Linked DNA regions of Myxococcus guangdongensis. Each later gene encodes a partner of the first gene's protein in a complex. Links are inferred from orthologs where the notes say so. Each region holds a gene or a part of one and is shown on either strand. Other genes may lie near its edges.

Evidence for each region. The genes of interacting proteins can lie anywhere in the genome.
Region 2: the proteins of LXT21_RS18865 (region 1) and LXT21_RS07000 are in contact, whole or in part, in a cryo-EM structure (PDB 7NYH), measured with the Escherichia coli proteins. The link is inferred for Myxococcus guangdongensis from one-to-one orthologs.

The regions. Positions count from the first base shown.
Region 1 is NZ_JAJVKW010000005.1:554,609-562,459, forward strand. The notes cover bases 2,276-5,256. They hold LXT21_RS18865 (NADH-quinone oxidoreductase subunit A), read right to left. Parts: upstream 3,962-5,256; coding sequence 3,590-3,961; downstream 2,276-3,589. Other genes in these bases: LXT21_RS18850 (sulfatase-like hydrolase/transferase), read left to right, coding at 2,276-2,570; LXT21_RS18855 (PaaI family thioesterase), read left to right, coding at 2,452-2,928; LXT21_RS18860 (NADH-quinone oxidoreductase subunit B), read right to left, coding at 3,020-3,583; LXT21_RS18870 (methyl-accepting chemotaxis protein), read left to right, coding at 4,210-5,256. Also shown: LXT21_RS18845 (adenylate/guanylate cyclase domain-containing protein), read right to left, coding at 1-354; more of LXT21_RS18850, read left to right, coding at 432-2,275; more of LXT21_RS18870, read left to right, coding at 5,257-5,775; LXT21_RS18875 (amphi-Trp domain-containing protein), read right to left, coding at 5,779-6,003; LXT21_RS18880 (arylsulfatase), read right to left, coding at 6,128-7,795. UniProt on the Escherichia coli protein: NDH-1 shuttles electrons from NADH, via FMN and iron-sulfur (Fe-S) centers, to quinones in the respiratory chain. The immediate electron acceptor for the enzyme in this species is believed to be ubiquinone.
Region 2 is NZ_JAJVKW010000002.1:518,402-523,766, reverse strand. Bases 1-3,000 are described here. They hold LXT21_RS07000 (NADH-quinone oxidoreductase subunit J family protein), read right to left. Parts: upstream 1,756-3,000; coding sequence 1,246-1,755; downstream 1-1,245. Other genes in these bases: nuoF (NADH-quinone oxidoreductase subunit NuoF), read right to left, coding at 1,752-3,000; nuoK (NADH-quinone oxidoreductase subunit NuoK), read right to left, coding at 868-1,170; nuoL (NADH-quinone oxidoreductase subunit L), read right to left, coding at 1-845. In the rest of the region: more of nuoF, read right to left, coding at 3,001-3,092; LXT21_RS06990 (NADH-quinone oxidoreductase subunit NuoE family protein), read right to left, coding at 3,128-3,616; LXT21_RS06985 (TIGR02266 family protein), read left to right, coding at 3,722-4,471; LXT21_RS06980 (serine/threonine-protein kinase), read left to right, coding at 4,538-5,365. UniProt on the Escherichia coli protein: NDH-1 shuttles electrons from NADH, via FMN and iron-sulfur (Fe-S) centers, to quinones in the respiratory chain. The immediate electron acceptor for the enzyme in this species is believed to be ubiquinone.

The DNA.
Region 1 (7,851 bases):
GCCCCCGGGGGAGGGGGACACGGGGATGGCGTGGCTCTGGAGCCAGTACACCGCGGGCACGTCGATGAAGGCCACGGACAGCCCCGCCCAGCGCACGGCCCGGGGCGAGCGGACCACCGCGACGAGCACACCCGTGGTGCACAGCCAGTACACGCTCAAGGGGGCCAGGTATTCGGCCCAGTCGGCCTTGCCCACGAAGAGGCCCAGCGTGGCGGAGATGGCGAACATCACGGTGATGGCGACGAAGCGGATCCACGCGAGCTGGCGCGCGTTGCGGTGGCGCTCGCCGTCGAGGGCGCGGTTGACCGAGTCCTCGATGCCTTCTGGCGCGTTGGGACGCAGGGCTCCCCCCATCCGCGAGCGCTGCGCCTTCCGGGCCGGAAAGGGGCCATGGCTCGCGAGCCTCTCTCATTGCGGTATACACGCCCTGCATGGTCGAGTCCTCTTCCTCGCACCCCCTCCGCCCGCTCGTCTGGCGCCTCGCCCTGGGCCTGGGGCTGGGACTTGTGCTGTTCGCCGGGGAGACCTGGTGGCTTTTGCGCTCCGGCCTCGTGGGCGTGGACATCCCCGTGGATGGCCCCTATGCGGCGCTGTCGGCGGCGGTGCGACCCGTGCTCCCGGGGCTCCTGGCCCGCGTGGCGGCCGTCTACGTCGTGGCGGGCATGGTCCTCGCGGCGGTGGCCTGGGGGCTCGCGCGCGTCTGGGGGCGGGGGGGCGTCCTGGCCACGCTGGCGGGGTGGCTCGGGCTTGGCCTGGTGCTCGCGTGGGACCGCGCCATCGCCCGGCCCGCGCTGTTCGATGACCTGCCGGCGGTGAGGCCGGTGCTGGGGTGGCTGGTGGACCACGGTGAGCCCTGGCACCCGAGGCTCGCCGCGGGGCTGGTCGCGCTGCTGCACGTCGGGGTGTGGCTCTGGTGGCAGGACACGTGGACGCGGCGGGCGCGGCAGGGTGGCGTGGTGCTGGCGGGGGGCCTGGCGCTGTTCGTCGCGGGACGCGCGGGCGGCTGGGTGGGGGGCGAGAAGCATCCGTTGGTGGTGCTCATCGGCATCGACGCGTTCCGGCCGGACCGGCTCTTGAGCCAGGGAGGCTCGGGGGCGGTGGCGCCGCACGTGGACCGCTTCGTGGCGGAGTCCACGTTCTTCACCCAGGCGTACACGCCGGTGGCGCAGACGGAGCCCGCGTGGCGCTCGCTGCTCACCGCGCGCTGGCCGCATGAGACAGGGGTCCGCTACGCGCTGACAGCGGAGTCCCGGATGCAACTGCAACCCACCTTCGCGGAGAACTTCGCGCGGGCGGGCTGGCGCACGGTGTTCGCCACGGACTGCTCCCGCTTCCACGCCGAGGGGCCGAACTCTGGTTTCGCCACCCGGTTGCAGCCGCCGCGCGGGGCGGTGAACTTCCTCCTGGAGAAGCTGCGCTACCGGGCGCTGGGCGTCTTCGCGGACCACGCGCTGGGCGCCGCGTGGGTGCCGGAGTTCATCGACAACCGCGCGCTGGCGGGCATCCACGACCCCATGGGCTACGCGGAGCGGCTGACGTCCCGGCTGCTCGAGGAGGCGGGGCAGGGGCCCACGCTGTTCGCCTTCCACGCCACCGCCGCGCACTTCCCGGGCGACCCGGTGCACCCGTTCTACCGGCGCTTCGTGTCCGCGTCCGAGCCGCTGGAGCGGCGGCTGCGCATGCACTTCGCGCCCGTGTCACCGGGGGCCAAGGGGAGCTGGAGCCGCGAGGGCGCGGAGGCGCTCTACGACGAGCTGATTGCCCAGGCGGACGCGCAGGTGGGGCTGATGCTGGAGGCGCTGCGCCGCTCGGGCCGCTACGACGACGCGCTCATCGTCCTGGTGTCGGACCACGGCGAGAGCTTCCACGAGGACCGTCCAGACCTCGCTGGCGCCACGCCCGTGCACGGGGCCCGGCTGTCGGAGCTGGAGAACCGCATCCTGTTCGCGGTGAAGCCCGCCGGAGGTCGAGGCGCGGCGCCGGCCACGCTGGGCTCGCTGGTGCGCCTGGTCGACGTGGGCCCCACGCTGCTGGAGCTGTCGGGCCTGCCCGCGCTGCACGGCGCGGATGGCGTGTCGCTCGGGCCGTTGCTTCGTGGGGAGACGGTGCCGCCGCTCTCGCTGTACGCCGAGACGGGCTTCACGCACGTGTCGCCAGAGGTCTTCGATGAGGGGCACTGGCCCGGGGCTCCGCGCGCGTTCGACGCGTACCGCATCCGTCCGGACGGCGTGGTGGAGTTGAGCGACACCGCGCACACGGCGGTGGTGCTGGAGAAGGACCGGGGCGCCTACGACGGGCAGCGCTGGTGGGTGGACCGTCCTCGCGCGGATGGCTCCATGCTGCGCGCCTGCACGGGCGACTGTGAGGGCCTGGACGCGCTGGCGTTGGAGGCGTGGCTGGACGCGGTGCAGGGACGGACGGGGGCAGGGGAGTCGCGTAAGGTGGCGGGCCATGTCGACGACCCCAGACACCCCGTCCCTTCAGGAACAGTACGCCCCCCACAACAGCTGCTTCGGTTGCGGCCCGGCCAACGCCCAGGGCCTGCGCATCCGCAGCCGCGCGGAGGGTGAGCTGGTCGTCGCCGAGTGGACGCCCTCCGAGCACCACCAGGCCTTCCCCGGGGTGCTCAACGGCGGAATCATCGGCGCGCTGCTGGACTGTCACTGCAACTGGACGGCGGCGTACCACCTGATGAAGGCGCAGGGCGCGGAGTCCCCGCCGTGCACCGTCACCGCCGACTACACCATCACCCTCAAGCGCCCCACGCCGATGACGGGGCCGGTGCGGCTGGAGGCGAAGCCCGTCGAAATCAAGGGCGACCGCGCGGTGATTGAAGGCACCCTCATCGCGGGCGGCAAGGTGACGGCGCTGTGCCGGGGCACCTTCGTCGCGGTGAAGGAGGGCCACCCCGCGTACCACCGCTGGTGAGCGGCGCCCGGAAACACCAGGGGCCCCGACGCCGCCCTTCGAGAGGGTGGCACGCGGGGCCCCGGGAGCACTTCGTGGACTTCCGTGTGGACTACTTGCCCATGGAGATGAGCAGGTCGTGCCGGGCCGCGGTGGGGTTGGGCTGCTCGCGGTCGGCGATGCGGTGGACCTGGTTGGCGATCTTGTCCTGCAGCAGCATGAGACCGTCCAGCACCTGCTCCGGGCGGGGCGGGCAACCGGGGATGTAGACATCCACCGGGAGGATGCGGTCGATGCCCTGGAGCACCGCGTAGTTGTCGTAGAAGCCGCCCGAGGACGCGCACACGCCGAACGACACGACCCACTTGGGCTCGGTCATCTGCTCGTACACGCGCTTGAGGATGGGCGCCTGCTTCAGGTTGATGGTGCCCACCACCATCAGCAGGTCTGCCTGCCGGGGGGAGAAGCGCGGGAACTCCGCGCCGAAGCGCGCGATGTCGTGACGGCTGGCCGCCACGGACATGTACTCCATGCCGCAGCAGGCGGTGGCGTACGGGTAGGTGAACAGCGAGTACTTACGGGCCCAACCCAGGCCCTTGGAGACCATCCGCTGGAAGAAGCCCATGGCCTCGTCGCGGCGGGTCGTCAGCACTGGAGCGATGTCTGCATCAGCCATGATGGTTCAGCTCTCCCAATCCAGGGCGCCCTTCTTCCACACGTAGATGAGGCCCACCACGAGGGTCACCGCGAAGACGAGCATCTCCATGTACCCGAACCAACCGAGCGCCTGGAAGTTCACCGCCCAGGGGTACATGAACACGGCTTCCACGTCGAACACGATGAACAACAGCGCGACGACGTAGAACTTCACCGCGAACCGCTGACGTGCCGGGCCGCTCGACTCGGAGCCAGCCTCGAAGGCGGTCGACTTGATGGCGCTCGGGCGCTTGGGGCCCAGCCGCGCCGTGATGAAAGGAATCGCGACGCCCATGATGCCGGCAAGCAGCAGCACCACCGCCAGGGGCAGATAGGGCGAGAGGGGAGAGGGAGTCATCGCGCGCGGAACCTAATGACACCGGCTGACGCATGTCAAAGGGAAAGTCCCCTGCTCGGCGCCGCAACCCCTTGAGATGACGACGAAAAGCGCGGCTTGTCCCGGCCGGGCCAGGCAGGGGGCTGGCGGATGTCTCCTCGGGTGTCCCTGGGCGGGGGCGTGTTTGACGCTCCCGGGGACGGACGCCTACCGTCGTGCGGCCCGCGCTGGCGGGCGATCAGCGCTGCACTTGGGGAGAGGAAGAGGGCATGTGGGGCCGGCTCGGCTTGCGGATGCAGGTGGCCATCGCGGTGCTGGTGCCTTGCCTCACGGTGATGGGCCTGTGCATCTGGAACTTCTCCGCCCGACAGCATGAGGTGTCGGTCGACTTGCTCCAGAAGCGCGCCCGGGTGCTGGGCTCGCTGGTGGCGCAGCATCCGGCGGTGCTCCAGTGGGATGGCTCGCAGGAGGCCCAGGCGCGGCTGGAGACCGTGCTCGCGCGGGTGGAGGCGCGTGACGCCAACGGCGACGCGGGCTTCACGGTGAGCTACCAGGGGCTGCTCGGCCCGGACGGTCGCCCCGTGTACGAGTCGCTGGCACGTCTGCCGGAGCACGCGCGCGGCCCGACGGTCCGGGTGCGCGAGGGTTGTGTCACGTCGCTCATCGGCCTGCGCGAGGTGTCGCTGCGCTGCGCGAGCGGCGAGCGGACCTATGTCGTGGGCCTGGGCCTGGACGAGGCGGCGGCGTCCGTCACGGACCTCAAGGGCTCGGTGGTGGTGGGGCTGGTGGGCGCGCTGGGCCTGGGGCTCCTCTTGGCGGTGCTCATCAGTCGGACCATCGTCGACCCGGTGTCGCAGGTGACGGAGGTGGTGCGGGACGTGGCGCGCGGCGACGTGTCGCGCATGGAGCTGGACGTGCCCGCGACGGGCGAGGTCCGGCTGATGGCGGAGTCCTTCAACAAGATGCTCGGCACGCTGCGCATCACGGTGCTGGAGCTGGTGTCGCGCACCGAGCAGCTCTCCGGCGCATCGCGGGGGTTGTTGGGCGCGTCCGCGGACCAGGAGCACGTCATCAGCCAGCAGGCGGCCTATGCGCAGCAGATCGCCGCGACGTTCGAGGAGCTGAGCCGCACGGCCGAGCAGATCTCCTCCTCCACGGAGGTGGTGGAGTCGAGCGCCCGGCGCACCCACGAGGCGGTGGCTGAGGCGATGGCCGTGGTCGCGCAGGTGGTGGCGGGCATCAACGACATCCGCACCGAGTCCAAGGGCGTGGCGGACGCCATCGTCGGCCTCAACCAGGACCTGCAGCAGGTGTCGAAGATCGCCCACGTCATCAATCAGGTGGCGGAGCGCTCGGACCTGCTCGCGCTCAACGCCGCGCTGGAGGGCACCAAGGCGGGCGAGGTGGGTCGGGGCTTCTCGCTGGTGGCCGCGGAGATGCGCAAGCTGGCGGAGAACGTGTCTGTGTCCGCGCGCGACATCGGCCGCATCGTCGAGAAGGTGCAGGACTCGGGTGAAGAGGCCGCGTCGAAGGCCCGGGTGGGCATGGCGACGAGTGATCGCGGCGTCGAGGTCGCGGAGCAGGCGTCCTCGGTGTTCCAGCGCATCGTGGAGCTGGCGCGTGGGACGAGCGAGGCCGCGCGCCAGATTACGATTGCGACGCGGCAGCAGCGTCAGTCGAGCGAGCAGGCCGTGCAGGGCGCGCGCAACGTGGCGGAGCTGGTGAAGCAGGGCGTGGACGCCACCGGGCGCACCACCCGCATCGCGCAGGACCTGCAGGCGGTGGCGGAGGGGCTCACCACCGTCACCACCCGCTTCAAGACGACGCGCAGCTGAGGGCTACTCGCGCTTCCAGCGGACCTGGAGCTCCAGCTCGTCCACCGCACCCTCGCGCTCGTGCTCGACGCTGAAGTACGCGTCGGCGGGCACGTGCAGCCGCTCGCCGGCCACCTGGATGCTGAACGCCTTGCCCTTCTCCAGCGCGTCCGCCAGCCGGCGCAGCTTCGCGACGAACTGCGCTCGCGGGTACGTCTTCTCGATGTCTCGCTCGGGTCGTTTCGCCATCGGCGCATCGTGCCAGCGCATGCCGGCACCGTCGAACTCCGGGCCTGTCGGAAATCGCGAGCGAGGACGACGCGAGGGCCCGTGAAGCACGGTGGCTCCACGGGCCCTCAGGTCGAGCGTCCGCTCAGACGTGGCTCTGCTGGAAGCGATGCAGCGCCTGCTCCACTTCGTTGGCGAGCGACATCACCTGGTCGCCGACCTCGGAACGGTCGTCGCGCTGGGTCTCCTTGATCTTCTCCTTCACCCGGTCCTTCAAGTTGCCGATGGTGAGGCTGCCCGGGGCCTGGCTCGGGATGTAGTCGATGAGGCTCTCGGCGAACTTCTTCACCAGGCCCTGGGCCGGGACGAAGAGGAACATGCGCTCGCCGTACCAGCTCGTGTACATGCCGGAGAAGAGCCCCTCCTCGAACGGGTCCGAGCGCAGGTTGATGAGGTAGGGCCACGCCGGATTGAAGCGCTTGCCGCTGAACCACATGTCCGGGCCCCGGCCGTCCTGGTAGGCGAAGATGACCTTCCAGTCGTCGTAGCGCACCGCCGCGATGTTGCCGCTGTCGAGCACGTAGATGAACTCGTGCCGCCGACCCGGCTCCTTGCCCGCGAGCAGCCCGCGCTGGTCATACCCGTCCAGGTGGACGCGGAACTTCTTCTTGCCCACGGTGTGTCCCGCCTTGCACTTCTCCACCAGGTCCTCGGGGCCGCCCGCCGCCGCGACGAGGGTGGGCATCCAGTCCTCGTGGGCGAAGATGTCGTTGATGACGGTGCCCGGCTCGATGACGCCCGGCCAACGCACCACGCAGGGCACGCGCACGCCGCCCTCCCACGTGGAGCCCTTCTCACCCCGGAAGGGCGCGTTGCCGCCGTCCGGCCAGCCCATCTTCTGCACGCCGTTGTCGGTGGAGAACACGACGATGGTGTTGTCCGCGATGCCCAGTTCCTCCAGCTTCGCGAGCAGCACGCCCACGTGGTCGTCCAGCTCCGTCATCGCGTCCGCGTAGAGCCCCTTGCCCGTCTTGTTGCGGTACTTCTCCTGGAGGAACGTCCACACGTGGGTGCGCGTCGTGTTGTGCCAGAGGAAGAACGGCTTGTTGTCCTTCGCCGCGCGCTCCATGAAGGACAGCGAGGACTTGAGGAACTCCTCGTCCACCGTCTCCATGCGCTTCTTGGTGAGCGGGCCCGTGTCCTCGATCTTCTGGCGGCCCACGCGGCCCCAGCGAGGGTCCTCCGTCGGGTCATCCCGGTCCGTGGCCCAGGTGTGCAGCACGCCGCGCGGACCGAAGCGCTCCTTGAACGCCGGGTCCTTCGGGTAGTCGGGGCACTCGGGCTCGTTCTCCGCGTTGAGGTGGTAGAGGTTGCCGTGGAACTCGTCGAAGCCGTGCACCGTGGGCAGGTAGCGGTTCGAGTCTCCCAGGTGGTTCTTGCCGAACTGGCCACACACGTAGCCCTGCGGCTTGAGCAGCTCCGCGATGGTCGGGTCCGAGTCCTGGAGGCCGTAGTCCGCGCCCGGCATGCCGATGGTGGTGAGGCCCGTGCGCAGCGGGTTCATGCCGGTGATGAAGGCGGCGCGGCCCGCGGTGCAGCTCTGCTGCCCGTAGTAGTCCGTCATCATCGCGCCCTCGCGCGCGATGCGGTCGATGTTGGGCGTGCGGTAGCCCATCATCCCCTGGTTGTAGGCGCTGATGTTCCACAGCCCAATGTCGTCGCCCCAGATGACCAGGATGTTCGGCTTGCGCGCCGGTTGCTTGCCGTGCCCGTTGCCATTGCCGTTGCCCTTGGATTTGCCGATGAACGCCATGTGCCTGCTCCCCGTCGACCGCCGTCGGTGGACTCCGTCCGGCCCGTGGCAATGGT
Region 2 (5,365 bases), on another replicon or contig:
TTGCCGGCGCCGCCCTCGGGCATCGCCTCGGCGAACTTCTGCAGGCCCAGGAACGTGACGGGGCCCTTGTCCTGGAGCGCGGCGGCGTAGCGCTGGCTCGTGCTGCCCGCGGCCGTGTAGTCGCGCTCGTCGGCCTGCTTGTTGAAGGCGCCGACCATCAGCACCATCAGGAACGTGGCGATGAGGAAGGCGAAGTCACCGATGCGGTTGGTGACGAACGCCTTGCGGCCGGCCCACGCCTTGGCGGGGTCCGTGTACCAGAAGCCGATGAGCAGGTAGCTGGCCATGCCCACGCCCTCCCAGCCCACGAAGAGCAGGACCAGGTTGTCGGCCAGCACCAGCGTCAGCATCGCCGCGACGAAGAGGTTCAGGTACGCGAAGAAGCGCCAGTAGGCCTCGTCGTGCTCCATGTAGCTGGTGGAGTACAGGTGGATGAGGAAGCCCACGCCGGTGATGACCAGCAGGAGGATGCCGGACAGGTGGTCCACCATCAGCCCGAAGTTCACCCGGAAGTCGCCCACCGAGAACCAGGTGCCGTAGTCGTGCGCGATGGCGTAGCGCACGTAGTCCCGCTCGTTGCCGAACGGGTTCACGATGAAGGACAGGAGCCGGCGGCTCTCCAGGTCCATGGAGCTGGTGGCCCAGAAGGCCAGCACGCTCAACACGAAGGCGCCCGCGACGGCGGAGCACGCGACCAGGTGCACGTTGGCGCGGCCCAGCATCTTGCCGAACACGCCGCAGATGAACGCGCCCAAGAGGGGCAGCGCGATGATGAGCCAGAGCGAGGGCGCCATCACTTCTGGCGCGACCGGCGCGACCTGGAGGAATTCCGAGAAGGTGCTCATGAGTGGGCTCCTGGCGTGTCCGTCAGTGCTTCATGGTCCGGATGTCTTCCACCAGGATGCTGCCTCGGCTCCGGAAGACGGCGATGACGATGGCCAGTCCGATGGCCGCTTCCGCCGCGGCCACCGCGATGACGAAGAAGGCGGAGACGTGCCCGATGCTGTCGCCGTGCATGCGGGCGAAGGCCAGGAACGTCAGGTTCGCCGCGTTGAGCATCAGCTCCACGCACATGAAGACGACCAGTGCGTTGCGGCGCACCAGCACGCCGAACATGCCCATGCAGAACAGGGCGGCGGCAAGCAGGAGGTAGTAGGAGATGGGGACCATGGCCGGTTCGGGGCCTCGCGGGCGGACGACCTGCGCCGCCATCTAGCACAGAAAGTTTGAGGGAGTCGGCTGCGATCAGATTCGCGACTTGGCCACGACCACCGCGCCCACGATGGCCACCAGCAGCAGCAGGCTCACCGCCTCGAAGGGAAGCAGCCACTGGGTGAAGATGACCTGACCCAGCGTCGCCATGGTGCCGAAGGTCGCCTGCGCCTCGATGCCCATGGACGGGGGAGGCCCCGCGGGCAGCTTGCTGAGCGCGATGCCCAGCACCACCAACAGGCCCACCGTCGCCGCGCCGCCCAGGATTCGCGCCAGCGTGGGCTTTCCACGCGAGGGCGACTCGCTCAGGTTGAGCAGCATGATGACGAACAGGAAGAGCACCATGATGGCGCCCGCGTAGACGAGCACCTGGAGCACCGCCACCGTGTGCGCCCAGAGCAGGACGTACAGCCCGGCCAGGAAGAAGAACGTGGAGACCAGGGCCATGGCGGAGTTGATGGGGCTCCGCGCGAAGATGACCATCCCGGCCGACAGCAGCGTCAGGAGCGCGAACGCCCCGAAGAGGATGAGCTCGATGTTCAAGACCAGTCTCCGAACGAACCCCAGGGCTTGTCGCCGAACGGGCAGCGCTTCTCGCGGATGTGGGCCTCGAACTCGTCCTTGAACCGCATCAGGAACGAGTGCGTGGGCAGCGCCGCCGCGTCACCCAGCGCGCAGATGGTGTTGCCCAGGCCGATGGGCGGGTAGGGGGCAATCGAGGACGCCACGTTGGAGAGCATCTCCACGTCGCCCGGGTCGCCGCGTCCCTCTTCAATCTTTCGCAAGAGCCGCGTCTGCCACGGCGTGCCCTCGCGGCACGGCGTGCACTGGCCGCAGGACTCCTCCGCGTAGAAGCGCGCCACGCGCCACAGGCTGCGCACCATGCAGGTGGAGTCGTCCATGACGATGACGCCGCCGGAGCCCGCCATGGTCTGCTTGACCTTGAGGGCCTCGAACTCCATGGCCACGTCCAGCTCGTCCGCGCCCAGCACCGGCGCCGAGGACCCGCCGGGAATCACGGCCTTCACCTTGCGACCCGCCGGCATGCCCCGGCCGTACTTGTCGTCGTAGATGAGCTCCGCGAGCGTGGTGAACATCGACACTTCGTAGACGCCCGGGCGGTTCACCGTGCCGGACAGGCAGACCAGGCGCGTGCCGCCCGACTTGTCCGTGCCCAGCTTCGCGTACCAGTCCGAGCCGCCCGTGAAGACGTGGGGCACGCTGGCGAGCGTCTCCACGTTGTTCACCACCGTGGGGCTGCCGAACAGGCCGACGACGGCGGGGAAGGGGGGCTTCAGGCGCGGCCAGCCCTTCTTGCCCTCCAGGCTCTCCAGCAGGGCGGTCTCCTCGCCGCAGATGTACGCGCCGGCGCCGCGGACCAGGTAGCAGTTGAGCTCGAAGTCCTTGCCCATCAGCTTCTTGCCGAAGATGCCCGCCTTGTACGCCTCGTCGATGGCGGCCTGGCAGCGCTCGGCGGGGAACTTGAACTCGCCGCGCAGGTACACGTAGCAGGTGTGCACGCCCAGCGCGTACGACGCGATGGCGATGCCCTCCAGCATCATGTGCGGGTCATCCTCGAGGATGTAGCGGTCCTTGAAGGTGCCCGGCTCGGACTCGTCGCCGTTGACCGCGAGGTACTTGGGCTTGGGGCTGTCCTTGGGGACGAAGCTCCACTTCAGGCCCGTGGGGAAGCCGGCGCCGCCGCGGCCGCGGAGGTTGGACTTCTTCACCTCGTCGATGATGGCGGCCGGCTGCATCTCCAGCGCCTTCTTCAGACCCTCGTAGCCACCGCGCTTCTTGTAGCTGTCCAGCGTCCAGGACTGGGGCTTGCCCCAGGCCGCGGAGATGATCGGGTCGATGCCCTTTGCCGTAGAGGCCATGTGATGACGTCCTGCCTGCGTGAAAGGGTGGCGCTTCAGCTCAGCTTGGCCAGGATGGCGTCCAGCTTCGCGCGGGTGAGGCTCTCGTGATGATCCTCGTTGATCTGCAGGCACGGCGCCGTGCCGCAGGAGGCCAGGCACTCGGTCTCGCGCAAGGTGAACTTCTCGTTGGCTTCACCTGCCTTGAGGCCGAGCTTCTCCTCCAGGTAGGCGAGCATCTTCTCCGCGCCCCAGAGCGAGCAGGACAGGTTCGTGCAGACGTCGATGACGTACTTGCCCGGCTTCTTCAGGTGGTACATCACGTAGAAGCTGGCGACCTCGTAGGCGCGCTCCGGCGTGACTTCCAGGTGCCTGGCCACCAGCCGCAGGCCCTCGGGCGGTAGCCAGCCCTTGATCTCCTGGAGCACGCGCAGCGCCGGGAGCATGCCCGCGCTTTTGCGCTCAGGGGGGTAGTGGGAGATGATCTCCGCGATACCCGCGTCGAACTTCTTCTGCTCTTCAGGAGTGAACAGGGGCTCCGCCATGGCGGGGGGCTACGTATTGCTCCAAAGGCCGCGTTGTCAACATAAACCCTCGACGGTACACTGGGCCGCCATCAGCAAATTGCCGAGCGATTTCAACCCCTTGTTATGACCCCGGGCCCAGAGAACAAGCGCCAGCACCCCCGGATCCCGGCCGTGCTGAAGGTGGAGTACGCGGACGGACGCCAGGCGCGTGACGTCACGGAGAACCTGTCCCATTCGGGGCTCTTCGTGCAGACCGACCAGGCCTTCACGCTGGGGGAGGACGTGCGCCTCGCACTTTCTTTCCCGGGACTGCTGGATCCGGTAGAAGTCACCGGCATCGTGGCCTGGATGAGGCCCGCGGGCGTCGATCAGCCCGGAGGAGTCGGGGTCCGCGTCGAGCGCGCGGAGGACAGGCGCAGACTGGGTGACATCTTGAGTGCGGCAGGACCCAACAGCCACGCGCCCCACGCCGAGCACGAGGGGTACCGTGTGCTCATCGTCGAGGACAACCCGCACATCATCGAGATGTACAGCTACGTCCTGAAGAAGCTGGCGTCCGGGGAGCTGCACGGGAAGGTGCCCCTGGAGGTCCACTTCGCCCCGGACGGGCACCACGCGCTGGGCATGCTGCGCGAGGGCCGCTTCAGCCTGGTGATGACGGACCTCTACATGCCGGTGATGGACGGCTTCGCGCTCGTGGAGCGCATCCGCGAGGATGAGGTCCTCAAGGGCATCCCCGTCATCGCCATCTCCGCCGGCGGCAAGGAGGCCCAGGACCGCGCGCTGCAGCTGGGCGTGGACATCTACCTGCGCAAGCCGGTGAAGTTCGTCGAGGTCCTGGAGACGGTGAAGCAGCTGCTTCGCATCCGCTGAGAACCCCCGGGTTCTGGCAGTCCCACGTTGAGCGATGGCGGGCGGACGTCGTAGAGTCGCCCACCCATGCCGAAGGCCGCCATCAACCGCGACGCCGTCAGTGGCGAGGCGCTGTTCATCCTCCGAAACCTGAGGGAGAACGGCCAACACGGACGCTCCAACAAGCTGGCCGATGTGAAGGCCGCGCTGGAGCCGTCCGTCTCGCTCGATTTCGACAACTACTTCTTCTTCCTGCGCAAGTTCCACTACATCGCCATGGACCGCGAGGCCCAGCTCAAGCTCACCGAGCAGGGCGAGCGCGTGGCGGGCGGGGAGCTTTCGGACAAGTTCTCCGTGGAGGTGGGCGAGTTCTTCGCCGACCAGCTGGCCTCCGCCGAGGACGAGCCCCCCGTGGCCCAGGGCACCGAGGAGTCCCTGATTCTGCCCCCGCCCCCGCCGGAGCTGCTCCTGGACGAGGCGGAGGTGGTGCCCACCGCGGCCACGCAGATTGCGCCGCCCCCGTCGCCGCCGCCCATGCCCCCGATGCGCGCCGCGCGCTCGGCCATGCCCGCGCTGGATTTGACGCCGCCGCCCAACACGTCGCAGGTGCCGGTGCCCGTCCCGGCGCCCTTCACGCCGCCGGCGCCCGTGGCGCTCGTCACCCCCGCGGTGCCCGAGCCCCGCCGGGAGACCTCCATCGGTCTGGCTCCCACCGCGCCGCTGCCCCTCGCTCCCCCGTCGTCGTCCGCCGCCGCCCCTTCCATGCCCCCTCCCGCCGCCACTTCTCCCGTCGCCGCCGCGCCCGTCGCCCCGAAGGGCACGGAGCTGGATTTGCGCTACCAGAAGTTCGACCCCATCGGCACGGGCCCCCTGGGCACCGTCTTCAAGGGCCGCTTCACGGCGCTGGGGCTGGAC